Shimia isoporae: one gene and its partner. Each later gene encodes a partner of the first gene's protein in a complex. Links are inferred from orthologs where the notes say so. Each region holds a gene or a part of one and is shown on either strand. Other genes may lie near its edges. The genes, in order: BXY66_RS16315 and tldD.

Region 1 (14,641 bases):
GCACGCGGGATTACGGGGGGAGCAAATTGTGGCGCCGAGGTCCATAACTGCTTGGGCATAATCGCCTGGGCGGTCCGTTGGCGTGAGGCGCGTCGCAAAATCGGTTAACTCCGGCTTTGCGGCCGGGAGAGGCGTATGTACATCAAAGAGGCGGGCCATGACCCGCTCTACATTTCCGTCAACGACGGTAGAAGGACGGTCAAACGCAATGGCGGATACAGCCCCAGCAGTATAAGGGCCAATACCGGGTAGCTTGAGAAGATCCTCATAGTTTGCAGGAAACTTTCCCTGCATTTCGTTGGCAACAACCCGGGCGCATTTGAGCAGGTTTCTGGCCCGCGCGTAGTAGCCAAGCCCTGCCCATTCTGCCATGACGTCCGCATCTTCCGCATCTGCCAGTGCGCTGACCGTCGGCCATCTTGTAGTAAAGCGTAAGAAGTAGTCTTTGACGGCGGCTACCGTTGTTTGTTGGAGCATTATTTCTGATAGCCATACCCTGTAAGGATCTGGAGCGATCCCTGCGGCACGTTCGGCCGGACCGACGCGCCATGGCATTACTCGGGCATGGTGGTCATACCATTCCAGCAAATCGACGCTGTTTGGCTGGTCACGCAACTTTTATCCTCTCAATTGGTCGGTTTCGCTGGCACACTGGCGCGGGGCTACTAAGATAGCGCCCGACCCAAGGATGCAAGGCCGACCATGCGACGCGCCACCACGAAAGGCTTCAAACGCACTTCGACCCTGTTGCGGGACCGTATCCGCAGCGCGGGCGAAAGCCGTGGTTTTGCGGTTACGCGCGTGCTGACGCATTGGTCTGAAATTGTAGGGCAAGATATGGCCAGCGTGTGTCGTCCCGTTGATGTGAAGTACGGGCGATCAGGTTTCGGGGCCACACTCACGGTGCTTACCACCGGTGCCCAAGCGCCGATGCTAGAGATGCAAAAAGAAAAACTACGGGGCAAGGTGAACGCGGCCTATGGTTACAACGCTATTGCGCATTTGCGTATTACGCAGACTGCCGCGTCAGGGTTTGCCGAAGGCCAGGCCCAATTTGCTCCGAAAAAGGAATCCACAGATGCCCTCAAAGACCCGGATGTGGTGCGAGAAGCAGCGGAAGTTGCAGCGCCAGTGAGGGATGCGGATTTGCGGCAGGCGCTGGCGCGTTTGGCCGAGAATGTTATCGACAAGAACAAAAACTCGAAGAAAGGTTTCTAAATGAAACGACTCCTTCCCATAGTGGCGGTGGCCGTGCTAGCAATTGCCGGCGGCGCATATTGGATGAATACACAACAGTCGGCCCCGGTAGCGGGCGTTACCAACATTGAGCCAGTGTCTTCGGACGGCGCGGATGTGGAGACTTCTGGCATTGTTGAAATGATGATGGGCGCAGACGATGCGCCGATCACGATCGTCGAATATGCCTCTTTCACGTGCCCGCACTGCGCGACGTTCCACACACAGGTTTTGAAGCCTTTGAAGGCGGACTACGTGGATAACGGCAAAGTGAAGTTCATCTTCCGTGACGTGTATTTTGACCGCTTCGGTCTTTGGGCCAGCATGGTGGCTCGCTGCGGTGGGCCCGAGAAATTTTTCGGGATTACAGATATCCTGATGGAGACGCAGTCAGAATGGACGCGCGCAGGTGATCCGACTGCAATTGCCGGTTCTTTGCGCAAGACCGGCCGACTGGCAGGCCTTGATGACGACACGCTGCAGGCCTGCTTGCAGGATGAAGATAAAGCCAAGGCCTTGGTCGGGTGGTTTCAGGAAAACGCTGCTGCGGACAACGTGAGCGCGACGCCAACGCTGATCATTGACGGAGAGAAACATTCCAACATGAGCTATGACGCTCTGCGGGAAATTCTTGACGCCAAACTGGGCGAATAAAAACAGTTGCCCGAGTGACTCACGGTTGCTCGGGCAACACCCGATCCAGCATCGTATCCACTTCTGACCAATCCGAAATGTTAAGTCTCACGGGGACTGTCAAAACTTCACGGCGCATGTCTTGTGGCAAACGAACGGCGTCTTTTTCGGTGGTCACCAGCTGAGCGCCAAGGCGTTGGGCGTCCATCGAAAGACGGGTGAGGAGTTGCGGGGAAAGCGGTTGGTGGTCGTCCAGAGCTTCGGCATGAAGGATGGTGGCACCGAGGCTTCGCAATGTAGCAAAGAATTTCTCCGGATGACCAATGCCGGCAAAGGCCAAGAAGGGTGTTTGCGTCCAGTCCATGCCTGTCGGTAATGGCACTAACTCGCCCTGAACGTGAGGTAGCGAAATCGCATGCCCCCATGTTTCGGAGAAAGCTTTTTGCGCTGGAGCATCGCCGATTGAAAGTACGACATCTGCGCGCTTTAGCCCTTCACCAACGGGTTCTCGCAGTGGTCCGGCAGGGATGCATCGCCCGTTCCCGAAACCGCGTTTTGCATCTACCACGACGATAGATGCGGCCTTGTATACGGACGGATTTTGAAATCCGTCATCAAGTAAAATTACCTTGGCTCCTGCCTCGGTCGCGGCTTTGACACCCTTTGCGCGGTCTTTTGACACCCAGGTCGGGGCGAAGGCGGCAAGCAGGAGGGGTTCGTCGCCGGTTTGGTCAGCGGTGTGGGTGCGTTCATGTACTTCTACCGGGCCGTGGAGGCTTCCGCCGTATCCGCGGGACACGACATGCGGTGAAAACCCTCTCGCCTGTAGGTGTTGAACAAGAGCGATGGCGGTTGGTGTTTTGCCTGTGCCACCGGCGTTCAGGTTGCCGATGCAGATCACGGGTACTGGCGAGTGGTAGGCACTGCCCGATTTGGCAATGCGACGTCGTGTGGCCGAGGCGTAGAGACTGCCAAGCGGAGCCAGCAGCGTGGATTTCCAACCGGGGGCGTCTGGCGCATTGTTCCAGAATACAGGGGGTTTCATCCTACGACCTCGTCACCGTCCAGAAGCCGTTGAGCGTGCGCGACGATGGCGTCGGTCACTTCGGCCGTTTCGGAAATGACCTGCCAACCGGCGTGGGCCATGGCTGCCAGTTGGTCGGGCGCTGCCAGCTGGATGAGCGCAGTGGCGAGGCTGTCGGCATCACGGACGATGCGCGCGGCTCCTGCGTTGGCCAGCCGCGTGTAACTGTCCAGATGGTTACGTACGGACGGCCCATAGAGAACGGCAGACCCGAGCGCAGCAGGTTCCAATGGATCGCGACCGCCGTGGCCGGAAATCAGCGAAGACCCAACAAAGCTAACCGGCGCGATCCGGTACCACAGCCCCAATTCACCAGGACTCTCCGTTAGGAGAATTTGGGTATCTTCCTCGGGAAATGCCCCGTCGTCCCAATTCGCTACGCGCCAATCCTGTGCATGCACCTGATCCCTGATGGCCGTTGCGTGGTCGGCCCTATCCGGGACGATGACAAGCAGCAACCGATGTGACAGCCGAAGCGCCGAACGGAACGCAGCGAGAATAGCCGGAAGCTCGTCTGGATGCACGCGTGCGGCCAACCAAACAGGGCGTCCCTTCAAAGCATCACGAAGCTCCTCAAGGTCGCTTTCCACGTGTACCAACGCAGGGGGTTCTTCGGTCAGGAGGCCTCCCGGGTGGACCTCGACGTCCTCGGGCAACATCGAGCGGAAGCGTGCGACAATGGCCTTGGTGTCGGCCAGAATTACGTTGAAATGCGCCAAGGTTGCCCGAATTGGTTCAGGGCCTACGCGCCAGCGTTTGTTTTCCAGAGTTGGTGCATTGGGTTCCACCAACATGCAAGGCATGCGCTTGGAACTTGCAACTGTCAGGGCCGGGCGCAGTAGCTTGCCAAGCCAGATAAGCATGTCCGGTCGCCAATGGTGGAGGAAAGCCTCGATGTCGTCGGGGTTTTCAGTTGGGCACTCCTGCCAAATTGCCCCGTCCGGAAGGTTCTGGGCTGGCGGGGTGCCGGACGCAGTGGTGATCAGAACCTTTTGGGTCTCGTCCCGCAGATTCGCCAGACGAAGGCCAAGTTGAGCAAGGCTTCGGGCGCGGGAGGGGTCGGAACAGTGTAGCCAGATCAGCTCGCCTTTGGGTCGTTCGGCCGCCAATGGTACCGGCTTGCGCGGCTGGCGGCGTGCAAAGGCCAGATATGCTGCCAGTCCGAGCGAGCGCGGCATGGGTGGCCTTAGCCGAGTTCTTCGGTGGAGGAGGCGGCGAGCTCTTCGTCGCGCAGGCGATGAAGATGCGCTATGAAGTAGCGCATGTGTGCGTTGTCTACCGTGCGCTGCGCTTCTGCTTTCCACGCATCATAGGCCGACTGGTAGTCGGGGAAAATACCGACAACGTGGATGTCGTCCACGTCTTTGAAAGCGGTCTTTGTCGGGTCGATCAATTCGCCGCCGAATACAAGGTGCAGGCGTTGCGCCATCGTCAATCTCCTTTGAGATGCTGCGTTGCGCGCAAACTAAAGGCGATGGCGACGGGCCTCAAGGCCTGACCTGATGCAGTTTCAACTATCGGGGCAAGTGGTTAAAGTGAGTTAACAGGAGCGAGCGCATCGCAGATTTGCCGATGCAACGCGCTGCCTCCGGCTACAACGCCATTTAGTCGCGGGTCGGCTTTGTTGAAAGTGAGCGGCTCGGCCATTCGATCAGAAACTGCCGCGCCAGCTTCGCGCAAAATCAAATCACCCGCGGCAATATCCCATTCCCATGTCGGGCGAAGAGTGAGCATTGCGTCAAATCGGCCTTGAGCCACAAGAGCGAGGCGGTATGCCAACGAGGGGCGGTAGCCAAGTTTGAACCCTGGAGCTTTTGCGCGCCAGAGATCCGAATGCATGACGGGTCGTGCCGCCAAGACGTTGGCGTCCCAAATTTCGGCTCGTTGGGAAGCTGCGATCGGAGTGCCGTTCAGGGTAGCGCCGGCCCCATGCGCCGCAGCGTACATTCGGTCGCGCAAAGGTAGGAAGACCACCGCGGCAGTGACTTTGCCATGTTCTGCAATTGCGAGCGAGTGCGCCCACGTGTTGGAGCCATCGATGAAGCTGCGGGTACCGTCAATGGGGTCGATAATAAAGCAACGCGCTGCCTCGAGGCGCTCAGGTCCATCGTGGCTTTCCTCGCTGAGCCAACCATAGTCCGGACGCGCTGCTCGCAAGGTGGCTTCCAGCATATCGTTGACGGCGAGGTCCGCCTCCGTCACGGGGCCTGCACCGTCTGGCTTGTGCCAGGTTTCTGCTTCGGAGCCGGTGTAGCGGGTTGCGATGCGCCCGGCTTCCTCCGCGGCGTCGAGCAGAAGCTTCAGATCAGGATCCGGCAAGTGTGAGTCCTTCGACCAGCAGCGATGGAACCGGTCGCGACAGGTGCTGGCGCGCGTCGTTGGCGGGTACAAGAGTTCGCATCATATCGTGCAGATTGCCAGCAATCGTACATTCGTTGATTGCGTGCGTCAGTTCTCCGTTTTCCACCCAAAAGCCAGCCGCACCACGGGAGTAGTCACCGGTGTTAGGATTGATGGTTGAGCCAATCAGGCTCGTAACCAAAAGGCCTGTGCCCATTTCCTTGATCAAAGCGTCTCGAGACTTTTCTCCCTGCGTCAAGGCGACGTTCCAATTGGAGGGAGAGGGTGGCCCTGATACGCCGCGTGCAGCGTTCGCCGTGCTGCTCAGGCCAAGCTTGCGCGCGTTTGCGAGATCCAATGTCCAACCTGTCAAAACGCCGTTTTCCACGATTGCCCGGCGTTGGGTCGGCAGACCCTCTGCATCGAACATGCGAGAGCCGGTGACACGCGGACGGTGTGGATCTTCGATTACAGAAAGCGTGGTCGGCAAAACCTGTTCCCCGAGTTTTTCGCGTAGCCAACCTGATCCCCTTGCAACTGTCGCGCCGTTCGCGGCGGCCAAAAGGTGGCCGAGAAGCGAACTGGAAATTCGTTCGTCAAACAGAACAGGAAATGCACCGGTTTTTGGTTGGCGCGCGTGCAGGCGGCCCACGGCCCGTTCGCCGGCAGATTGACCAATGTCGGCGGGGTCGCGCATGTCAGACGCAAAGATGCGGCTGTCACCGTCATAGTCGCGCTCCATACCGTCGCCACTGCCTGCGATTGCAGTACAATAGGTGCCACGGCTGGTGCGTCGGTATCCGCCGGAAAAGCCGTTGCTGGCGGCTATCCAGACATCGTTGGCTGAATAACCTGCCGTGGCGGATTGCACTTGGGTGACCCCATTAACGGCCTTTGCCGCAGCTTCGGTTGCAAGTGCGTCCGACTGCAACATCGAGGGGTCAGGTTCCGCGGAAGGGTCCGAAAGCTCCAGGCAACCTGCATCCCTTTCCGCCGCCAACTGGCCCGGGTCGGCCAAGCCCACATACGGATCTTCGGGAGCTTCCTTCGCCATGGCCACGGCGCGTTCAGCCATTTCCCGAATGGCGTCGGGTCGAGCGTCCGAGATCGAAACGTTGGCCTGTCGTTTTCCGACAAGGACACGGAGTCCTAGGTCCAGTCCCTCGGCGCGCTCAGCCTGTTCCAATGTGCCTTCGCGCACCTCGATGGACAACGATGTGCCTACGACCACAACAGCGTCGCATGCTTCTGCTCCCGCGACTTTTGCGGCGTCCAAAAGCTGGTTGGTCAGGGCTTCGGGAGTTTGGGCCATTGTGTCCTCGTTTCGGTGTTTCAACTGAGTTAGACCGCTGGAAGGTCCGGTGCAAGGCGCCAGCAAAAAAGGAGGCCGCTCATGGCGGCCTCCGGATCGTTGTTTCAATCGAAGATTATTTTAGGCGCTGTCCGTTGGCCAAGACATGTCCGGCCTCGTTTATTTCGATGCGGGACGTCAGCTCGTCTTCTCCAACCGGAACCGAGAACATGCCGAGCATCATACGCGCGGGCATAGCCTGCTCCTCGGGCAGCAAGCCCATTTGGATCAATTTGTCGATCAGGCCGTTGATCCCTTTGAGCTTGACATCGATGGCACCTTCGGGACGTGGCAGCCCGTCAAACGACACCAGATCGGTGTTGTCGAAAGTGAAACTTCCTGTTCCGGAGACATCTGCGCCTGCTGCGCTGAGTTGCAGCTCGTCCAAAGACAACGCGTTCAACTCGCCAGGCGCTTCGGACATGTTTTCGTCAAGTGTCACAAGGTCTTGGAAAACGGTTGCCTTGCCAGAAAGGCCGAGAACCAGAGTTGCCGCATCCCTCGGTAGGATCGCGCCCGGATCGAACAAGTTCCAGATAAACTCAGACAATCCGATATCCGTAAAGTTAAGACCAAGGTTGAAGTCCTGTGCTTCCTCTGATGCCTTTAGCGGAACAGCAAAATCATATCCGAGTTCGCCGAAAGTTACATCGATCGGAAGGGGAATGTCCGGCGCAGCCACTGAGGCTGCGACGTCGGTTATTTTGCCGCCATAGGACATGAGTTCATCCGTCATCTCAACGTCAACGGCCCCGGGACCGGTTGTAAGATTGAGCTGACCTGGGCCTTCTTCGTCTTCGAAGGCCGCGGAGATTTGCGCTGCTTGCATCGTGAAATCTGCGACCAGGTCGAGACTGTCCGCGAACATGGCGCTGGGGTTGCTGGTGAAGCTGCCGAGCGGCATTGTGCCTTCACTTGTGCCATTCAGGCCAGCCAAGGTCATCGCGAAGTCCACGTTGTCGCCGGTGTCAGGGTCGACGCCTTTGATCATCACGGAGAGTTGCTCGGCGCTCATGCTGTCTTTGGAAGTCATTGTCTCGCCCAGCGAGAATTGGGTAGTTCCGTCGATACCATTTACGGCGATTTCACCGCTGAAATCGGAAATGGTCTCGCCATTAACGACCAGGTCCTGCAGTGCCATCGTCACGTTTTCAGCGCCATAGGCGTATGTGATCTCATCCGGGTTGCCCGAGGCAATCGTGCTGAGGCCCGCGTGGGTCATCATGATGTTGGCAGTGACCTGCTCATCGCCGTCGTCCATGCTGAAGCTGAAAGGGACGCTGTCTGCAATCGTGATCGAGACAGCTCCTTCACCGTTTTCGGTGAAAACCATCTCCGACATGTTGACCTGTGCCTGCCCGCTCTCCTCGGGCATGTCCATTGTGGCGACCAGATCCTTGATCGCTAGAGATCCGGCTCCCGCTTCTTCCGTGGCCTGAATTTCGTAGCCGAATTCTTCCATATACGCGCGCCAATTGGACCAGGCATCTTGAGCCGTGATGTCGGCGAAGACGGGCCCGCTGCAGAGGGCAATGGCTGTCGAGCCAGCGAGTAGTCGTGAAGTGAGATAAATGCGCATCTGAATAATCCTTACTGGAACAGGTCCGCGACAGAGTCCGTCTAAGGCGGCGTGTCGTCAAGTCGAAAGACTGGACCAATCGCGCCTGGCGCAGTAGCACAGGGCAAACGGCAAGGCGGGAGAGCGATATGTCTGATGTTTCTGGAAAAACTGTCATGATCACTGGCGCGAGCCGGGGAATTGGGGAAAGCGCGGCGCGCGCGTTCGCGGCAGCGGGGGCCAACGTGGTTCTGACCGCGCGGAGCGGATCAGCGATTGATGCGATTGCCGAAGAAATCGGTGATACGGCGCTAGCGGTGGCTTGCGATGTTGCTGACTACGCGCAGGTTGAAGCCGCAGTTGCCGCGGCGGTTGACAAGTTTGGCGGAGTTGATGTGCTCATCAATAACGCAGGGGTTGTGGAGCCAATCTCTCATCTGGATCAGTCGGATCCCAGCGATTGGGGACAGGTGATCGATATCAATCTGAAAGGCGTGTATCACGGGATGCGTGCGGTCATGCCGATGATGGAACAGGCGGGCGGCGGCTCAATCCTCACCATCAGTTCAGGTGCAGCTCATGGGCCGGTGGAGGCCTGGAGCCATTATTGCGCGTCCAAGGCCGCGGTGAACATGCTGACGCGCTGTGTTCATAAAGAAGCTGGCGAAAAAGGCATTCGTGCCATCGGTTTGAGCCCAGGCACGGTGGCGACCCAAATGCAGAGGGAAATCAAAGCCAGCGGGATCAATCCTGTGTCCAAGCTGGAATGGACGGATCACATCCCGCCGGAATGGCCTGCGAAGTGCCTGCTTTGGATGTGCTCCAGCGCGGCTGATGATTGGCTGGGGGATGAAATCTCGCTGAGAGATGAAGACATTCGCCGCAAGGTCGGCCTTATATGATCGACCTGATCAAAGAACCGTCGGGGCTCTGGATTGTCACGATCAACCGCCCCGACAAGGCCAACTCCCTAACCTATGCGATGTTGAGCGAGTTGGCAGACATTGCCGAGGCGGCTCGGGAGGCACGGGGCCTTGTAATCACAGGAACTGGAAAGGTTTTCTCGGCTGGCGCTGATCTTGAAGAGGCGCGCGCGGGGCTTGCGACCAGCGATGTCTGGGAGCGGTTGTCAGGTGCTGTAGCGGCGCTGCCGGGGCTGAGCATTGCGGCGCTAAACGGGACTTTGGCGGGCGGGGCAATGGGAATGGCGCTGGCGTGTGACATTCGTATTTCGGTGCCGGACGCAAAGTTCTTTTATCCTGTGATGAAGCTTGGCTTTTTGCCGCAACCGTCCGATCCGGCGCGCATGGCCGCATTGATTGGCCCCGCGCGGACCAAGCTGATCTTGATGGGCGGACAGAAAATTCCTGCAGATGAAGCGCTTGCCTTCGGATTGGTGGACCGTTTGATTGCGCGTGATCAGTTGCTGGACGAGGCACGATTGATTGCAGCGGACACATTGGCCGCCAAGCCGGAGATCGCGACCGGCATCAAAACGTTGTGCAACGGGTCATGAATGTACCGAGCGGGCGGCAGGCAGCATAGGCCGCCCGATTTTCCCTCGCTCTTTAATCCTTGGCGTTTTGGGCGCGAATCGAGTGTCTGCAAAGCGTCTGCAAAACGTCGGTATTACGTCGGTGCCAATTCGGTTTTCGCGGATCGTAAACGCGACGTGCGTTGCAACCTTCAGCGTTTGCGGCGAGCGCCAGGAGTTTTCGAGTGAAAGTCGGGTGGGCGTTTGGCCACCCACGCTATGAATTTTGCGAGCCTCGGATGGGCACGCAGAGCAGGGATTGTCGAGAAGTCTCGCGCCAGTTCGGTTTCGGTCAGGCTTGCGTGTATTTCGTTGTGACAGATCTGATGCAGCAACACCGTTTCGCCGCCTTTGCCACCACGCAGTTTTGGCACGAGGTGATGCAGGCTCTGTTTGGCATGTGCCGGAATAGGGCGCTCGCAAAGCGGGCAGGTCGGTGCATCAGTGACGTTCCCCATCGTGCTTTCCCCTCTGTTCCCCATTGTTTTGGCCCGCCCAAGCAGGCAAGAGGATTGTCAGGGTAGGTTACGCGAGGCGCGGATGGAAGGTTCAGTGATCGTCGACAAGACGCTGGAGAAATTGGCGGAGTTCTGGGAAGTCGCGCAGGGGTGGCTGTTGTCGCCGGCTGCATGGTCACAATTCGCGCTGTTGGTGGTGGCCTATGTTGCGGCGGTCTATGCAGCCAAGAAGCTTCGCCCGTTGCTTGACAAATTGCTGACGCCGCCTGCCGAGGCGGAGACATATGTTGCGCGCGCCCGCCGCTTTGTGGCGTTGTTTTTACCGCTGTTGCTGCCGTTGTTGGCCTATGTGTTTATCGGTGTTGGAGAAACGGCAACGCGGGCCATGTTCGGGTCCGGTGCTGTTATTGCTTTCGGCAAGCGTGTGTTCCTTTTCCTTGCTGTGCGTATTCTGGTGCGGGAGATCATCGCCGATCCGGTGATGAAGGTCCTGGGCAAGTATATCCTTGTGCCGGTTGCAGGCCTGTATGCGTTGGGCATTCTGGACGAGGTGATGGCTTATCTGGATGCCACAGTCGTACCGCTTGGCAATCTGTCATTCTCGGTGCTTTTTGCGATCCGGTTTGTGTTGGTCGCGGGAGCGATTTTCTGGCTCGGTCGGTGGTCGAATGACCAGTCCAGCCAGTTCATCAAGGCGCAGGACGATATGCGTCCCGCGATGCGTGAACTGATCGCCAAGACGATCGAGATTGGGATTTTTGGCGTCGCCTTCCTGCTCGTGATGAACATCATGGGCATTTCGCTCACATCGCTGGCGGTGCTGACCGGTGTGATCGGTGTCGGCCTCGGCTTTGGCCTGCAAAAGATCGCCAGCAACTTCATCTCGGGCGTAATTCTTCTTCTTGAGGGGCAGGCGACGGTTGGTGACTATGTTGAACTGGACGGCGGCGAGGCGGGGACGATCATCAAGATGACCGCGCGTGCGACGATCCTTGAGACATATGATGGGCGCTGGATTGTGGTGCCGAACGAGGACTTCATTACCACACGGGTGGTGAACTATTCGGACAGTGGCTCGGCCAACCGATACGAAGCGCCGTTTTCGGTGAGCTATGACACTGACATAAATTTGGTGCCTGACATCATCGAAAAGGCCGTGGCCAAGCATCCGGGGGTTCTGAGCGAGCCATTTCCGCCCGATTGCGAATTGCGCGGTTTCGGCGATAGCGGAATCGAGTTTGCGGTGGAGTTCTGGGTCGAGGGGATCGACGACGGACGCAACAAGTTCACGTCGGATGTGCTCTTCCTGATTTGGAACGCCTTGAAGGACGAAGGCATCACCATTCCTTATCCGCAGCGTGTTGTGGAACTCAAAACACCCTTGCCAAAGGCGTGAAGGACGCGCTTGTCATAGGCGCTGGTCCCGCGGGGCTGATGGCGGCGGACGTGATGTCTGCTGCCGGTTTGTCCGTATTGGTGGCAGAGGCGAAACCATCTGTCGGGCGAAAGTTCCTGATGGCCGGTAAGTCGGGTTTAAACCTGACCAAAGATGAACCTTTTGCGAGGTTCCTGAGCGCATATGAGGATTCCGCGCCTGCTTTGCGGCCAATGCTTGAAAGCTTTGGCCCTAAAGAGGCCGTGGCGTGGGCGGAGGGGCTGGGGCAGGACATGTTTACCGGCTCGTCCGGGCGTGTATTTCCGACCGTGATGAAGGGCTCACCGCTATTGCGGGCGTGGTTGGCGCGTCTGGACGCGCAAGGGGTCGAGATACGGACACGGTGGAGATGGACTGGCGGTGCCTATCGATTTGATACCCCGACAGGTGTCGAGGAAGTTGCACCGAGGACCTGTGTGTTGGCTTGTGGAGGCGCGAGCTGGGCGCGTTTGGGATCTGACGGAGCCTGGGCCGAGTGGATTGATGTACCTTTGGCACCATTCCAACCTGCGAACATGGGGTTTGAGGTGGCGTGGTCATCGCATATGGCGAAGCATTTCGGCACGCCGGTAAAGGCCGTCGTATTGCGGGCAGGTGACAAACAGCTTCGGGCTGAGTTTGTAATCTCGGAGCGTGGTCTGGAAGGCGGGGGGATCTACGCGGTGTCCCGGGCGATGCGAGAGGGACATCCGCTATTGTTGGACCTTTTGCCGGACCTGTCGCTTGAAGAGGTGCGTTCAAAGCTCGCAAAACCGCGCGGCAAGGCGAGCCTGTCGAACTTTCTTCGCAAGGCGCTGAAGCTGTCGGCGGAAAAACAGGCGTTGTTGATGGAATTCGCACGGCCGCTGCCCGCGGACCTTGCACCGCTGATAAAAGCCTTGCCTGTCGTCCACACAGGACCGCGGCCGTTGGACGAGGCCATCAGTACGGCGGGCGGGGTGCGGTTTGATGCTTTGGACAACGCTTTGATGCTGCGCGACCGTCCGGGTGTGTTTGCCGCAGGCGAGATGCTCGACTGGGAAGCGCCAACAGGTGGGTATCTGCTGACCGCGTGTCTGGCGACCGGAAAGAAGGCCGGCGACGGGGTTGTTTCGTACCTGAACGAAAAAAGCCGGCCCAGCGGGTCGGCCTGAGCCTTATCTCTTTATCTTTTCCAACAGCGTTCGAAAGGCCGGACGCGAGCGTGTGCCCTTGATGTAGTTGACCACCGCTTCATTGTCCGTCGGGAAACCTGCAACTTTGGCCCATGTGGCACATTGTGTCAGGATGATATCAGGAACCGTGAACATCTCACCCATCAAATAGGGGCCGTTGGCACGGCTCATGACGTTCCGGATATTCCGCTCGAATTCCCAGATCAGCGTGTCTTTGAGCTCTGGAACACGCTTGTCTTTGGGGAGGATAAAAGTGTGGCGACTGGCGGTCCAAAGGAGACCTTCGATCTCGTCGAGGATCATTTGGGTAAAGCCGTCTTGTTTTGCGCGTTCGACGGTACCGGCAGGATAGGTCAATGCGCCGTGTTTGTCCGCGAGATAGGTCAGGATCGCCGTGCTGTCGGTCAAGAGCGTGTCGCCGTCCATGAGCACCGGAATCTTGCCCGACGGGTTCAACTCTTTCACGCGGTCGCTGTGCGGATTTTCCGGGGCGTGCTCATAGGGCTGGCCGAGTTCTTCGAGCAGCCACATGACGCGGAATGCCCGGCTGGTGGCACTGCCAATAACTTCGTACATGTCGGTTCCCCTTCTTGAGGCTGGTGGGTGCGATAACAAAGACGGGCGCAGTACCCTTCAGGTTCTTTAGAAGTCCCTTGTCATTCCCGCATCGGTCAACTCTGGCAGGCTCATGCCATTGCATAGGTTCGCGTTTGGTCCCGCCGGGTTGCCTTCTTCGTCGAACAAGATGCTCAGCGCGGCGGATCCAAGTGACAGGTACAGGCTGCTGCCGTCGTCTCTGATTCCGGAAAGAAAAAGAAACGCCTGCGTTGTGCCGGAGCCGTCCGTACTTTCCATGGAACACACGAGGGCGTCCGGATGATTTTCGGAAAGGCTGCCTGCAAGGGCGGGAAACGGGCTTATAAGCAGTGCTGTGAGAGCAAGAGGGAGTGATTTCATGACGGTTTCCTTGGGTTGCGGCGTCGCGCCCGATTGTTGGCGAACAGGCTGCTCAGTCGTGCGGTCCTGCGCAGAAAACCCGTAGTGTGGAGCAATTTCAAGAGCGTATCGGAACTTGTGGGCTGGAGCCGCAGCAGGTGATCAACGCCGCGCCAGCATCGATAGGCGCAGGAACAGGCGTTCAACCAGCGCCATGTCAGGGGCGCGTTGGCCTGCAGACCGAAGTTGGAGATCGGTGTCGGTCAGGCCGGTGAGGGCCTGTTCCAGCTTGGGGGCACCCCAACCAGATGCCTGTCGCAACATGCGGTCGCGTCGAGGCCCGAAAATCGGCGGGCGCATGCGCGCGATGCCCTGCGCGGCACCTCCGGGATCAGAGGCAGCTGTGTAAAGCGCACGGAAATGTCGCGTGGCGGCGATCAGAAGCGCAACCGGATTGGTGCCTTGCGCTTCCAGCTTGCGAAGCACAGGCCCGAGTTCCTGCGCGCGTCCTTCGGCAACGATGTTCAGCACGTCATCCAACGCGGCTTCGGTAGACACCGGCGCACAAGCTGCGACGTCGTCGGAGGTGACCGGCAGGTCGTCGTTGAGTTTGTAGAGCGCCAGTTTTTCAACGGTTTGGCGGAAGTCGCCAGGATCGAGTTCGCGCGACAGGTTGAAGAGATCCGTCATCGCCTCATGATCCACATTTCTCAGGCCTGCGGCGTTGAGTTCGCCTTCAATCTCCTCACGACTTGGGGGATCGTTGTAAATTCCCACGGCGTATGCGTTCGCGTGACCCTCGAAAGCCTTGCGGATCTTTGAGCTGGCTTTGAGTTGGCCGGCGGTGACGACGATCTGTGCGTCACCCGGTGCCCAGTCTTCGAGGGCGGCGAGAATGGCAGGTGCGGCGTTGTCGTTGGCA
Region 2 (14,741 bases), on another replicon or contig:
CACACCCGCGCTGTTTTCCGACACCTCCCGCGCCACAACCAGTACAGGCTCGGTCATTAACGCTTCCGCCATTTGCCCGATGTCGCGCGCAAACCAGATATTGCCGTCCACATCATTGTCGGGAGTAAAGTTGTCGCGCTCGTCAGGCCAGTGCAGGTTGCCAACAATGATCGCCTCAGCGGCCCCGCGGTTCACATTCTTGTCTTCGGTTTTCACCCAACCGCGATCCACCATAACCGCGCGGCCAGCGTCCGTTTCAAACCGTGCGACAACGCGATAAACTGCACCCGCCTGTTTGGTAGAGGCCAGAAAGTGCAGTTCCTCGCCGGTAAATGCCCCAGACACAGTAACAGGCAGATATCGATCAGAGTCTTCGTCCGGCGCGGCAGGCAATGCAACAGGTTCCGCCACGATCCGCTCGTTGATGTCGGCAAGCACCTCTTCTTTCCAAGCCAACCGTTGGACCTGCCAGTTTCCAAGCGACACCAGCACAACGGTGCCAAGAATGCCGAAGAAGAGAGGCAGGATAAGGCGCAATGAAGTGGTCCCTTGATAGAAAAATCGCGGCAAGGAGTGGCCTTGCCGCGATCTGCTTTAAATCCGATTGGCTTTGCGGGATCAACCGTGCATCAAAGCCATTTTTCTGCGGCTTACTGACCCCAGATGTAGATCGCTGCAAAGAGGAAAAGCCAAACCACGTCCACGAAGTGCCAGTACCAGGCCGCCGCTTCGAAACCGATGTGTTTCTCCTGAGTGAAATGCCCCTTCATGAGGCGGATCAGGCAGACCAACAGGAAGATGGTGCCAATGATCACGTGGAAGCCGTGGAAACCAGTCGCCATGAAGAAGGACGCGCCGTAGATATTGCCAGCAAACCCGAACGCTGCGTGGCTGTACTCATACGCCTGGAAGTAGGTGAACAGCAGGCCCAGCAAAACCGCAATGATCAGGCCGTTTTTCATGTCTTTACGGTTGTTTTCATGCGCCAGTGCGTGGTGCGCCCAGGTCGCGGCACAGCCGGAAAGCAGAAGGATAAGCGTGTTGATCAGAGGCAGGTGCCACGGGTCGAACGTCTCAATGCCAACGGGCGGCCATACACCATCAACAGCAGGGCTTTCCGGGCTCATGGGGTAGAGCGCGTGCTTGAAGAAAGTCCAGAACCACGCTGCGAAGAACATGACCTCGGACATAATGAACAGGATGACGCCATAGCGCAGACCGATCTGCACCACAGGGGTATGATCACCCACCTGGCTTTCAGCGACAACGTCTGCCCACCAGCCGAACATGACGTACAGAACGCCAACCAGGCCGATCAGGAACATCCAAGGACCGCTGTCGTGCATCCAAAGCACGGCACCGAACAACATGATGAAACCACCGAGCGCGCCAAGAAGCGGCCACGCCGACGGCGCTAGAATGTGATAATCGTGATTTTTTGCATGCGCCATTGTGTTTAGTCCCTCGTTGGAAGGCGTATTTAGTTTACGTCTTTGTTGGTTGCTTGCGTCAAGGAGGCAGTCTCCTCGGGCAGGTCGATTTCATAAAATGTGTACCCCAGCGTGATCACCTTGACGTACTTTGCGTCACGGTCCTCAACGATCTCGGGATCAACATAGAAGCTTACGGGCATAGTTACCCGCTCACCCGGTTGCAGTACCTGCTCCTCAAAGCAGAAACAGTCGATTTTGGTAAAGAACCCGCCGGCGTCGTAAGGCACCACGTTGTAGCTCGCGCTCCCTGCCACCGGACGATCCGTGGGGTTGTAGGCCTCATAGAAAGCGAGACCTGTTTCGCCGATACGGACTTCCATCTCGCGCTGCATGGGTGTGAACTCCCATGGCATATCGCGCTCGGTAGAGGCGTCAAAACGGATCTTGATGGTTTTATCAAGGATCACTTCGCTTCCAGCGTCGGCGGTATTTGTAACCCCACCAAAGCCAGTCACACGGCAGAACCAGTCATAAAAGGGCACTGATGCCCAAGCCAGCCCACCCATGAGCAGCACGACACCGGCGGTCTGGGCCAGAGTTTTATGTTTCGGATCCATTGCCATCAGCGTTCAACGCTCGTGTTTGCTGGTTCATAGTCGCCGCGGGTCACCTTTACATAGGTCAGCCCGAAGACGATGAAGATAAAGCTCACAAGCACCAAGGCGACCCCAAGGTTACGGCCAAACCGGCGTTTGTGCAGTTCATGCGGTTCCTTGAAGCTCATGTCACCAGCCTCCCCAACCGTAGGGCGCCAACAGGGCTTCTGCCAAAATCGCGCCGAAATGCAGGAAGAGATACAGCAAAGACAGCGCAAAGAAGGCCTTTTCGCGTTTGTAACCGTCTGCTTCGGCGACCGCTTCGTCGCGGCGCCAGATCGAAACAGCACCCGCCAGGAACAGGCCGTTCAGCACAAGAGCCGTTGTCAAATAGATTGGACCACCGACGCCGGTAAACGCCATTCCAACGGCAATGACCGCCAGCAGAACGGTGTAGACAAGAATGTGGTTGCGGGTCACCCGCCGCCCATGCGTCACATGCAGCATCGGCACTCCAGCGTCTTTGTAGTCCGACTTCATGAACAAACATAGCGCCCAGAAGTGCGGCGGTGTCCACATGAACGTCAGGGTGAACATCAGAACAGACTCAATCGCCACACCACCGGTCACGGCGGCCCAGCCAATCATCGGGGGAAAGGCACCCGCCGCGCCGCCGATCACGATGTTCTGCGGAGTCCAGCGCTTGAGCCACATCGTGTAGATCACGGCGTAGAAGAAGATGGTGAAAGCGAGCAGTCCTGCAGCTACCCAGTTGGTCGCAAGACCTAACATCACTACCGAGAACCCGGAAAGCGCAACGCCAATTGCCAGCGCCTCGTCGCGCTGCACCTTCCCAGCGGGGATAGGACGACCCTGCGTACGCTTCATCAACTGATCGATGTCGCTATCAAACCACATGTTCAGGGCGCCCGATGCGCCACCGCCCACCGCGATAAACAAGATTGCACAAAACGCCTCGAAAGGGTGCAGGCTTCCCGGAGCGGCCAATAGGCCAACGGCAGCTGTGAACACCACCAAGGACATCACGCGAGGCTTTAACAGGGCGAAATAGTCGCCGAAGCTGGCCTCTCCTGTGCTGGCTTGCGTATTGATGCTTGCGTCGCTCATGGTCTTCCTTGTCGCAAAGGCGCGTCAGTTCCAAGCGCCTTCATTCGCCTCCAAAGGGCGGGGACTTCACCCCGCCAGTTGATGCATTTGTTCAGTCGGCTGCGGCCACTTTGACGGCCGGAAGAGTTGCCGGGTTACCCGCATACTCCTCGATCGCGCCTTTCAGCCACTCGTTGTATTTCTCCTCGGAAACAACTTCGACAGTGATCGGCATATAGGCGTGGTCCTTGCCGCACAGCTCAGAGCACTGACCGAAGTAGACACCCTCTTTGTCGGCTTCAAACCAAAGCTGTGCAATGCGGCCGGGCACTGCATCTTGCTTCACGCCGAACGACGGAATGGTCCAGCTGTGGATCACGTCGGCACCGGTAACGTCCATCACGACAGTCTTGCCAAGCGGCACGACAACTTTGGTGTCGGTCGCCAGCAAATATTCGTCGTCGTTGTAGCCATTCGCCGCCAGTTCCTCTTTCGGAAGCAGGAAGCTTTCGAATTCGAACTCGTGGTCTGTGTATTCGTAGCCCCAGTACCACTGATACCCTGTCACTTTGATGTGGATTTCGCCCTCAGGGATTTCTTGCTGGTTGAACAGAACCGGCAAGCTGTTTGCACCGATGAAAAGCAAAATCAGAATCGGGATCACTGTCCATGCGACCTCAAGGGTAGTGTGGTGAGTAAAGCTGGACGGGTTCGGGTTGGAGCGGCGGTTGTAGCGCACGATGCAGTACGCCAGCAGAAGAGTCACAAAAAGCGTGATGATGGAAATTATCCACAGCAGCAGAGTGTCCAAAGATTGAATTTGGCGTGCAAGTTCGGTTGCGGCCGGCTGGAAGCCTGTCGCGTTTGGAACCGGCTTGCCGATGTGTTCAGCCTCCTGCGCGAGCGCCGGAACGGCGGTTACAGCTGCCATAAGGCCCAGGAATGTCGATAGAATTCGCATGTCTCACCCTGATCGGTTGCGGTGTTTCTTTTGTTCAGATTCGCGCGATTCACACCATGTAGGCGGAATCCCGCTGTTGTTTCGCGCCTTGAAACCATATTCTGGCGCCTAGATAAAGATCGAAGCTTGCGGCGAACAGTCGCTTTTTTGATTTAGATCAAAACCCGAGTGAGCACAGACCGAATGACAAACACCCCTTTCCGCCCGTTTGAGACCACCCTGGATGAGGGCGCAGCCCTACGTTTGTTGCGTCAGGCAACGGCAGGCGCCGAAGACGGAGAGCTCTTTCTGGAGCGCCGAAGCTCCGAAGCGCTCGTATTCGATGATGGCCGCCTCAAGACCTCCAGCTTTGACGCAGCGCAAGGATTCGGCCTGCGCGCCGTAAACGGCGAGGTATCCGGTTATGCGCACAGCTCCGATATCTCAGAAGACGCCATCGCACGGGCAGTGGAAACAACACGTCTGGCCGTGGCCGAAGGCGGTGCGGTTTTGGCAGAGGCGCCGCAGCCGACGAACCGGAAACTTTATACAGACGCCGACCCAATCGGCGGTGTCTCATTTCCCGTAAAGATCGAAACGCTGCGCGAGATTGATGCCTTTGCGCGCGATTTGGATACCCGAGTGGTTCAAGTATCTGCGACCTTGGCGGCCTCCCATCAGGAAGTTGTCATTTTACGGCCGGATGGCGCCCGCATCGCTGACGTCCGCCCCATGACACGGGTAAACGTTTCTGTGATCGTGGAACAAAACGGGCGTCGTGAATCCGGTACCGCCGGCGGCGGCGGTCGCATCGGCCTTGATGGTTTGCTTGATCCGGCTGACTGGCAGTCCAAGGCTAAGGAAGCGCTACGCATTGCGTTGGTCAACCTTGACGCTGAACCCGCGCCTGCGGGCCCTATGGAAGTTGTGCTGGGCCCAGGTTGGCCGGGCATTCTCCTGCATGAAGCAGTCGGCCACGGCCTCGAAGGCGACTTCAACCGCAAAGGCACATCCAAGTTCGCCGGCCAAATCGGACAACAGGTGGCATCAAAAGGCGTGACCGTAATTGATGACGGAACCATTCCGGACCGTCGTGGCTCTATTACCGTTGATGACGAAGGGACGCCCTCCGGTAAAACAACCCTGATTGAGGATGGCATTCTCGTTGGTTACATGCAGGACCGCCAAAACGCGCGCCTCATGGGCGTGGCGCCAACAGGCAACGGGCGGCGCGAAAGCTATGCGCACGCTCCAATGCCTCGCATGACAAATACTTACATGAATGGCGGTACGTCTGATCCCGCAGACCTCGTCGCATCCCTGAAGGACGGCATTTATGCTGTTGGGTTTGGTGGTGGTCAGGTCGACATCACCAATGGCAAGTTCGTTTTCTCCTGTACCGAAGCCTATCGGGTTCAAAATGGCCAAATCAGCGCTCCGGTGAAAGGAGCTACTCTCATTGGCGACGGCGCCACCGCGATGATGCAGATCAAGGGCCTTGGCAACGACATGGCTCTCGATCCGGGAATGGGCAACTGCGGCAAGGCCGGCCAGTGGGTTCCTGTGGGTGTAGGTCAACCCACTGTATTAATGGAAGGTTTGACAGTTGGAGGCTCTGCCGCCTAATCCGACTTGGCGAGGCGCAGACTATCTGCGTCGCGCCCTGCCATGGTGAACAAACCGAATACGCATCCTTAAAATCCCGTTAGCGTTTACCGATCGTTAACGAGATTCGCCCTAACGTTGTGCAGCAAGGAGGCGGAGCTAAGGATGACTGAAGATCACAATTCTTCCACTCACCCCCAACTCCCACCCACCACGGAAGATGAGAGATTTTTGCGGCTTCGCCTCTTGCGTTCTCGTCGCGTTGGACCAACGACATTTCACCGCCTTTTGGACGAACACGGTTCTGCCGCAGCTGCGTTGGATGCGCTTCCAGCTGTGGCGCGGGCGGCAGGTGTCGACGATTATGTGCCCTGCCCCCACGAAGTCGCTGCGAAAGAATTAAAAGCAGCCCGCTCTGCCAAAGCGCGCGCAGTGTTCTTTGACGAACCCGACTACCCGTCCCACCTCGCCACCATTTCTGATGCCCCGCCAATGCTTTGGCTGCGCGGGGACCGTACTTTGCTCAAAAAACCGATGATCGCCATTGTGGGCGCCCGCAACGCTTCGGCGCTTGGAAACCGGACGGCGCGCGCGCTCAGCAAAGAACTGGCCGAAAATGGTTTTGTCATAGTGTCCGGTCTTGCACGTGGTATCGACGCCTCCGCCCACCGCGCCGCTCTGAAAACCGGGACAATTGCGGTTTTTGCCGGCGGCATTGACGTCATTTATCCAGCCGAAAACAGCCAGCTGGGCCATGACATCGCGGCCCAAGGCCTCTGTATATCCGAGCATCCCCCGGGGCTCGCCCCCCGCGCCCGACACTTTCCCTCTCGCAACCGGATAGTCTCTGGGCTCGCTCGCGCGGTTGTCGTGGTAGAAGCCGCGGCAAAATCCGGCAGCTTGATCACGGCCCGCACCGCTCTTGATCAGGGGCGTGAGGTTCTTGCTGTTCCAGGACATCCATTCGATGCCCGCGCCTCAGGGTGCAATTTACTGATCCGAGACGGAGCGCCCCTTGTGCGCAATGCAGAAGACGTCATCGAAGCCTTGAGCCTCCAGCAACAGGACACCCCACCTACAGGCGGCAAGAACGACTTAGTGACGGAGGAGGTTAAACCGGCGGCGGCACAGAAACGCAACCTGCGCGAAACCCATGCGCTGCATCTGGAAATTCTCAATCGCCTCGGTCCAACCCCGATCGCCGAGGATCAGTTGATACGCGACATTCAGGCTGATGCTGAAGACATCAGCCCTGCCTTGCTTGAGTTGGAATTAGAAGGCCAGATAACCCGCCAGTCGGGTGGGCTATTGTCCAGAAACTGATGTTTCCGACGCGATGCGAACCGGTGACATCCACTCAAATTTTAGCAATCCAACTACGCGATTTTTCGCAACGCATTGACAATCCCCCCTTTCGCCCCACATTTTTCGCCGCCATATAGCTCGCTCCGAGTCGAGAGGAATTTTCATGCCAGTTGTCGTTGTCGAATCCCCGGCAAAAGCCAAAACAATCAACAAATATTTGGGGTCCGACTACACCGTTCTTGCGTCCTACGGGCATGTCCGCGACTTGCCGGCGAAGAACGGTTCGGTTGATCCGGACTCCGATTTTGACATGCTCTGGGAGGTCGGCACCGACTCCCGAAAACATGTGAAAGCGATTGCCGACGCTCTCAAAGAAGACAACAACCTGATCCTCGCGACCGACCCCGATCGCGAAGGCGAGGCCATCAGCTGGCATCTGGAAGAAGCACTGCGCAAGCGCCGTGCCATCAAGAAAGACACACCTGTATCACGCGTAGTTTTCAACGCGATCACCAAATCCGCCGTGACCGAAGCAATGCAAAATCCGCGGCAGGTGGACCAGCCTCTGGTCGATGCATATCTCGCCCGTCGCGCATTGGATTATCTTGTTGGTTTCAATCTGTCGCCGGTTCTGTGGCGAAAACTTCCCGGCGCGCGCTCTGCCGGTCGCGTACAATCGGTCTGTTTGCGCCTCATCGTTGAACGAGAGATGGAAATCGAGGCCTTCAAGGCGCGCGAGTATTGGTCGGTCAAGGCGCTGCTTTCGACACCGCGCGGCAAGGAGTTCGAGGCCCGCCTTACAGTCTTAGGTGGCGAAAAACTCGACAAGTTCTCGATTGAAAACTCGACCGCTGCCGAACTGGCCGTACAGGCAATCGAAAGCCGCAACCTTTCTGTTGCCCGTGTCGAAGCCAAACCGGCATCGCGTAACCCGTCCGCGCCCTTCATGACATCGACCCTGCAGCAGGAAGCCAGCCGCAAGTTCGGCATGGGCGCGCGCCATTGCATGAACGCAGCCCAGCGCCTCTATGAAGCAGGCTACATTACCTACATGCGAACAGACGGGATCGACATGGCACCCGAAGCGGTGCAGGGCACACGAGACGCCATCAAGGAATTCTACGGCGCCGACTACGTGCCCGAAAAGCCGCGCATATACAAAAACAAGGCCAAGAATGCTCAAGAGGCGCACGAGTGTATCCGTCCAACGGACATGATGCGCAAGCCGGCAGATCTGAAAGTATCCGAAGACGACCAGCGGAAGTTGTACGACTTGATCTGGAAGCGCACGCTTGCCTGTCAGATGGAGGGTGCGCGCCTGGAGCGCACCACTGTCGATATCGCCTCTGACGACAAGCAAGTCGAGTTGCGCGCCACTGGACAGGTTGTTCTATTTGACGGTTTCCTACGGGTCTACGAGGAAGGCCGGGACGATCAGGTGGTCGACAGCGACGATGACAAGCGCCTTCCTCAGATCATGCAGGGCGAAAAAACCGACAAGCGCTCGGTTTCGCCAGAGCAGCATTTCACGCAGCCCCCGCCCCGCTACACAGAAGCGACGCTGGTCAAACGCATGGAAGAGCTCGGCATTGGGCGTCCATCGACTTATGCCTCGGTGATCACCACCATCCAGGACCGCGACTATGTGCGAAAGGAAAAAAACCGCCTTTTCCCTGAAGACAAAGGCCGGATCGTAACCATCTTCCTGCTAAATTTCTTCCGTAAGTACGTCGGCTACGAGTTCACCGCAAATCTGGAAGAAGAACTCGACGACGTCTCCGCTGGTGATCGCAACTATAAAAATGTGCTCGCCCGCTTCTGGAAAGACTTCAACACCGCGATCGCTGAAACCAGCGACCTGCGCATATCCGAAGTGCTTGATATTCTCGACGAAGCGCTCGCGCCACAGCTGTATCCTCCGCGTGAAGATGGCTCTGATCCGCGTGTCTGCCCTAAGTGTGGCAATGGCCAGCTACACCTCAAAACCTCCCGAACTGGTGGCTTTGTGGGCTGCGGCAACTACCCTGAGTGCAACTACACCCGTCCCATTTCCGGCGAAGGGGCCGAAGGCTACGAAAAGGTTCTTGGCGAGGACAATGGAGACGAGATCCACCTGAAATCTGGTCGCTTCGGTCCGTATGTACAGCGTGGGGAAGCAACCCCAGAAAATAAGAAGCCGCCACGCTCTTCCCTGCCCAAACAAGGCAAGGAGTTCCTTCCGGGCTGGGGGCCCAACGAAGTCACGTTGGAACAGGCCGTAACTTTGCTTACCTTGCCTCGAGAAATCGGCCCGCACCCCGACGGCGGCATGATTTCGTCCAACTTGGGACGCTTTGGTCCCTACATCATGCACCAGTTGCCGGATGAGGAAAAACCCGTCTATGCCAATCTCAAGGAAACGCTCGACGTATTTGAAATAGGCATGAACCGCGCGGTGGAAATGATCACCGAGAAGCGCAACAATCCGGGGCGCGGACGACGCGCTGCGGCCAAGGCTCTGCGTGAACTTGGCGATCACCCGGACGGCGGCCCGGTGAACATCATGGACGGGCGTTACGGACCCTATGTGAAATGGGAAAAGGTCAACGCAACGATCCCGAAAGAGGTCGAGGTCAAGGACGTGACCATGGAACAGGCTCTCGAATGGATTTCAGAAAAGGCGGGGAAAAAGAAGGCCACCCGTAAGAAAGCGCCGGCAAAGAAAAAAACCGCCGCAAAGAAAGCCTCTTCCAAATAATCATTGCAGGATGATGGGCGGTTCTCCGCCCATCATCCTCATGACACGCCTTGCTCACGAAAGTTTTAGAAACCGCGGAATTGCGTTTTTTGATGTGTGCCTGCACATCAATCACAAAACAGAGCAGGTCCGCACCATGAACCCTTCCCGAATGCCCCGCCGTGCTTTCCTTTTGGCGATGCCCACGCTTGCACTCACTGCTCGCGCCGGGCTCGCTCAAGAAGAAGTGGAAGCACCGGTGACAGCCGTCCGAAACATCTCAAGCTTCTCGCAACAGAACTGGCGCGATCACTTTGACACTCTGGGCAAGGCCACCATTGTTGCGGACACAACTTCGCGCGCGTTGCATTATTGGAGCGCAGATGGAAGCGATTATCGCGTCTACCCCACCTCTGTTCCGATGACAGAAGACCTCACCAAACGCGGTTATACAAAAATCGTGCGCAAACGCGTGGGTCCGGACTGGACGCCGACGCCCAGCATGGTCGAGCGCAATCCGGAACTGAAGTATATGCCTCCGGGTCCAGACAATCCGCTGGGAACCCACGCCATGTATCTGGAATGGCCAGCCTACCTCATCCATGGCACTCATGACACACGCAAGATCGGTCGTCGCAGCTCTGACGGCTGTATTGGGTTGTACAACCCATCGATCGCAGAACTCTTTGAAATAAGCCCCGTCGGCACTCAAGTGCGCATCATTTGATGCGCCCCGTAGTAATACGCGATACCCCTTCCAAACGTTGACTCCCCGGTGACGCGCCGTCACAACGTCCGCAATTCCGAATAAGGGGAGACATCCATGAAAAAGGTATATGCAAATGCCGCCGATGCGCTCGAGGGCGTTCTGAGCGACGGCATGTTCATTGCCTCAGGCGGCTTCGGCCTCTGCGGCATTCCCGAGCTATTGCTCGACGCCATCAAAGACAGCGGTGTAAAAGACTTAACGTTTGCCTCTAACAATGCGGGCGTTGACGACTTTGGGATCGGCATCCTTTTGCAGACCAAGCAGGTCAAAAAGATGATCAGCTCCTATGTGGGTGAGAACGCGGAGTTCATGCGTCAGTATCTCTCTGGCGAACTCGAGCTTGAGTTCAACCCGCAAGGCACGTTGGCTGAACGCATGCGCGCCGGCGGCGCCGGTATACCCGGCTTCTTCACCAAAACTGGTGTCGGCACCGTGATCGCCGACGGCAAAATGGAGAAGCAATTCCCGACTGGCCCTGACGGCGCGATGGAAGACTACATCATGGAAGAAGGTATCTTTGCCGATCTGGCCATCGTTAAGGCGTGGAAAGCCGACGAAACCGGCAACCTCGTATTCCGCAAGACCGCGCGGAACTTCAACGCACCGGCGGCTACATGCGGCAAAATCTGTATCGCAGAGGTCGAGGAAATTGTGCCCACAGGCTCTTTGGACCCCGACAGTATCCATTTGCCCGGTATCTATGTGCATCGCCTTGTTCAGGGTGAACACGAAAAACGTATCGAACAGCGCACTGTGCGCCAGAAGGAGGCGTAACAATGGCTTGGGATCGCAATCAAATGGCGGCTCGCGCCGCACAGGAACTCCAGGATGGTTGGTATGTGAACCTTGGCATCGGAATCCCGACGCTCGTTTCCAACTACATCCCTGAGGGCGTCGAAGTGACTCTTCAGTCAGAGAACGGCATGCTGGGCATGGGTCCCTTCCCCTACGAAGGAGAGGAAGACCCCGACCTGATCAACGCGGGCAAGCAGACAATTACCGAACTGCCTCAAACCGCCTACTTTGACAGTGCGCAGTCCTTTGCGATGATCCGTGGCGGCAAGATCGCCATGGCCATTCTCGGTGCAATGGAAGTGGCCGAAAACGGCGACCTCGCGAACTGGATGATTCCGGGCAAGCTGGTCAAAGGCATGGGCGGAGCAATGGATCTCGTCGCTGGCGTTGGCCGCGTGGTGGTCGTAATGGATCACGCCAACAAGCACGGCGACTCCAAGGTGCTGAAGGAATGCACCCTTCCCCTTACTGGCAAAGGTGTAGTGGACCGTATCATCACCAACCTCGGCGTCCTTGACGTGGTCGAGGGCGGGCTCGAAATCGTAGAGTGTGCCGAAGGCGTATCCGAGGACGAACTCCGCGCCGCGACTGAGGCGACTATTGTCAATTAAGTCTCGCCAAAGCGAATCCAGAAGCCCGGCCACCGCGCCGGGCTTTTTTGTGACTCACAACAAAACTTCCCCTCTGCGCAATCCTGTGCCAAAAACTGGCCTCATGGACCAAAATACCCTCGCCTTTGAACATGCCCCAGTTGGGCTGATTCTTTTGGAAAACCGTGTTATTCGACGCGCCAATCCACGGTTTGGCGAAATGTTCGGTCTCACGCCTTCCGATTGCGAAGGCCTGCCAATCGCGGAAATCTATGCCTCCGAAGAAGATTTCCAGACCATCGGAGCCAAGGTATATACCGCGATCCGAGAGACCGGCCGCTATTCTGACGAACGTGTCATGAAGCGCGCCGACGGTTCGTTATTCTGGTGCCGTGTGCGCGGTCAGGCGGCCACCACCGATACCCCAGAAAACCCGTTCAGCACGTCAGTATGGTCGTTTGCAGACCTGTCGGAGGACCGGCCAATCGTTTCGCTTACGCAACGCGAACGCGAAGTGGCGATACTGACGTGTCGAGGTCTGACATCGAAGGAAATCGGGCTGGAACTCGAACTGAGTTACCGCACCGTTGAAGAGTATCGCGCCCGCCTTCTGCGAAAGTTCGGGGCTCGTAAACTGGCGGAACTCGTTGCCAAACTCTCCGGAATGCCGCTCTAGCCCTAACGCCTGCCGGAACGCCGTTACCGCTCGCACTTCTCATGACGGTTCGGCTTTCCTAAGGGCAGCTTTTCACCTATAAGGCCCCGTTAGGGGAAACCAAAAAAGACTCAACCGCGCACCGCGTGCAGAGGATAGAAAACGGACAATGAGCAAGAAAAACCACGATTCCGACGTCGCCTTCATTCAGGCTCTGGCAGAGCTGCTTCGCGAAAACGACCTGACCGAACTCGAGGTCATGCGTGAATACGGCGAAGATGACAGCCTGAACGTGCGCGTCAGCCGCCAAACCCAAGTCGCGGCCGCGCCTGTAGCCGTAGCAGCAGCGCCCGTTGCAGCCGCACCAGCACCGGCTGCGCCTGCTGCAGCACCGGCGGAAGCCACGGCGGCACCCGCCGCGGAAGCAGATCCCGCCAGCCACCCAGGCGCTGTGACGTCGCCAATGGTAGGTACTGTTTACCTTCAGGCCGAACCCGGCGCCCCGACCTTTGTGTCCGCCGGCCAGTCTGTCTCCGAAGGCGACACCCTGCTGATCGTCGAGGCCATGAAAACCATGAACCACATCCCGGCGCCGAAATCCGGCACCGTAACTCGCATTCTGGTTGGCGATGGCGACACCGTTGAATACGGCGCACCGCTGGTTATCATCGAATAAGGGCCTGCAATGTTTGAGAAAATCCTGATCGCAAACCGCGGAGAGATCGCGCTGCGCGTGATCCGCGCGGCCCGCGAAATGGGCATTGCCACGGTTGCAGTCCACTCCACTGCGGATTCAGACGCCATGCACGTGCGCATGGCTGACGAGGCTATCTGCATTGGACCGGCACCGGGCACCGAAAGCTATCTGAACAAGGCTGCAATCATCGCGGCCTGCGAAGTCACCGGCGCGCAAGCGATTCACCCCGGCTACGGCTTTCTCAGTGAAAATGCCGAATTCGTGCAAATGGTCGAAGACCATGGCCTGACATTCATTGGCCCCACAGCGGAACACATCCGCATCATGGGCGACAAGATCACGGCCAAGGACACCATGATCAAGCTAGGCGTGCCCTGTGTGCCCGGCTCTGACGGCGGGGTGCCAGATCTCGACGCGGCAAAGAAACTGGGCGCAGAAATGGGCTACCCGGTCATCATCAAGGCAACCGCCGGCGGTGGTGGTCGTGGAATGAAAGTCGCGGCGACGGCTGCCGACATGGAAAGCGCATTCATGACCGCGCGCGCCGAAGGCAAAGCTGCCTTTGGCAACGACGAGGTCTACATCGAGAAATACCTCACCACGCCACGCCATATCGAGATTCAGGTCTTCGGTGACGGCAAAGGCAAAGCCGTACACCTCGGTGAACGCGACTGCTCTTTGCAGCGCCGCCACCAGAAGGTTTTCGAGGAAGCCCCAGGCCCCTCAATCACGCCTGAAGAGCGTGCCAAGATCGGTAAAGTGTGTGCGGACGCGGTCGCCAAGATCAACTACATCGGCGCGGGTACCATCGAGTTCCTTTATGAGAACGGCGAGTTCTACTTCATCGAAATGAACACCCGCCTACAAGTGGAACACCCAGTTACCGAAGCCATCTTTGGTGTGGATCTCGTCCGCGAGCAAATCCGCGTCTCAGAAGGCCTTCCGATGTCATTCGGACAGGATGACTTGGAAATCAACGGGCACGCGATCGAAGTACGGATCAACGCGGAGAAACTGCCCGATTTCTCGCCCCGTCCCGGCAAAATCACACACTATCATGCTCCCGGCGGCTTGGGAGTGCGAATGGATAGTGCTCTTTATGACGGGTATAATATCCCACCCTACTATGACAGCCTGATCGGCAAGCTCATCGTTCATGGCCGGGACCGTGCAGAAGCTCTTGCCCGCCTGAACCGTGCATTGGGCGAGCTGATCATCGATGGCATCGACACAACCACGCCTCTCTTTGAAGCGCTTTTGGCAGAGGACGACATCCACTCCGGGGATTACAATATCCACTGGTTGGAGAAGTGGCTCGAATCCAATATGGCCGAGGGCTAAGCATAAATGGGCGCGCGTCATGGGTGATCTGACACCCGAACTGTTGATGCGCGCCTATTCAATGGGGGTCTTCCCCATGTCGGAACATCGAGACGATCCAGATATTTTTTGGGTTGATCCAATCCGGCGCGGCATCTTTCCACTCGACTCCTTCCACATTTCCCGCAGCCTTGCCCGCGCCATCCGGCGCGC

The links.
Region 2: the proteins of BXY66_RS16315 (region 1) and tldD are in contact, whole or in part, in a solved structure (PDB 5NJ9), measured with the Escherichia coli proteins. The link is inferred for Shimia isoporae from one-to-one orthologs.

What each region holds. Positions count from the first base shown.
Region 1 is NZ_SMGR01000003.1:395,040-409,680, reverse strand. What follows is about bases 4,433-7,237. They hold BXY66_RS16315 (TldD/PmbA family protein), read right to left. Parts: upstream 6,606-7,237; coding sequence 5,259-6,605; downstream 4,433-5,258. Other genes in these bases: BXY66_RS16310 (DUF2125 domain-containing protein), read right to left, coding at 6,721-7,237; BXY66_RS16320 (3'(2'),5'-bisphosphate nucleotidase CysQ), read right to left, coding at 4,484-5,272. In the rest of the region: mutY (A/G-specific adenine glycosylase), read right to left, coding at 1-615; BXY66_RS16345 (DUF721 domain-containing protein), read left to right, coding at 703-1,218; BXY66_RS16340 (DsbA family protein), read left to right, coding at 1,219-1,890; lpxK (tetraacyldisaccharide 4'-kinase), read right to left, coding at 1,910-2,914; BXY66_RS16330 (3-deoxy-D-manno-octulosonic acid transferase), read right to left, coding at 2,911-4,131; BXY66_RS16325 (DUF4170 domain-containing protein), read right to left, coding at 4,140-4,382; more of BXY66_RS16310, read right to left, coding at 7,238-8,223; BXY66_RS16305 (SDR family oxidoreductase), read left to right, coding at 8,352-9,104; BXY66_RS16300 (enoyl-CoA hydratase/isomerase family protein), read left to right, coding at 9,101-9,718; BXY66_RS16295 (HNH endonuclease), read right to left, coding at 9,889-10,194; BXY66_RS16290 (mechanosensitive ion channel family protein), read left to right, coding at 10,277-11,590; BXY66_RS16285 (TIGR03862 family flavoprotein), read left to right, coding at 11,587-12,762; BXY66_RS16280 (glutathione S-transferase family protein), read right to left, coding at 12,766-13,359; BXY66_RS16275 (hypothetical protein), read right to left, coding at 13,426-13,740; holA (DNA polymerase III subunit delta), read right to left, coding at 13,882-14,641.
Region 2 is NZ_SMGR01000001.1:960,598-975,338, reverse strand. The notes cover bases 3,587-6,491. They hold tldD (metalloprotease TldD), read left to right. Parts: upstream 3,587-4,280; coding sequence 4,281-5,702; downstream 5,703-6,491. Other genes in these bases: dprA (DNA-processing protein DprA), read left to right, coding at 5,847-6,491; coxB (cytochrome c oxidase subunit II), read right to left, coding at 3,587-4,097. Outside these bases: BXY66_RS04795 (SURF1 family protein), read right to left, coding at 1-537; BXY66_RS04790 (cytochrome c oxidase subunit 3), read right to left, coding at 651-1,451; BXY66_RS04785 (cytochrome c oxidase assembly protein), read right to left, coding at 1,481-2,056; BXY66_RS04780 (cytochrome C oxidase assembly protein), read right to left, coding at 2,056-2,217; cyoE (heme o synthase), read right to left, coding at 2,219-3,157; more of coxB, read right to left, coding at 3,249-3,586; more of dprA, read left to right, coding at 6,492-7,004; topA (type I DNA topoisomerase), read left to right, coding at 7,150-9,723; BXY66_RS04750 (L,D-transpeptidase), read left to right, coding at 9,902-10,429; BXY66_RS04745 (CoA transferase subunit A), read left to right, coding at 10,526-11,245; BXY66_RS04740 (CoA transferase subunit B), read left to right, coding at 11,248-11,877; BXY66_RS04735 (LuxR C-terminal-related transcriptional regulator), read left to right, coding at 11,981-12,532; accB (acetyl-CoA carboxylase biotin carboxyl carrier protein), read left to right, coding at 12,681-13,187; accC (acetyl-CoA carboxylase biotin carboxylase subunit), read left to right, coding at 13,197-14,549; aat (leucyl/phenylalanyl-tRNA--protein transferase), read left to right, coding at 14,569-14,741. UniProt on the Escherichia coli protein: Metalloprotease involved in CcdA degradation. Suppresses the inhibitory activity of the carbon storage regulator (CsrA).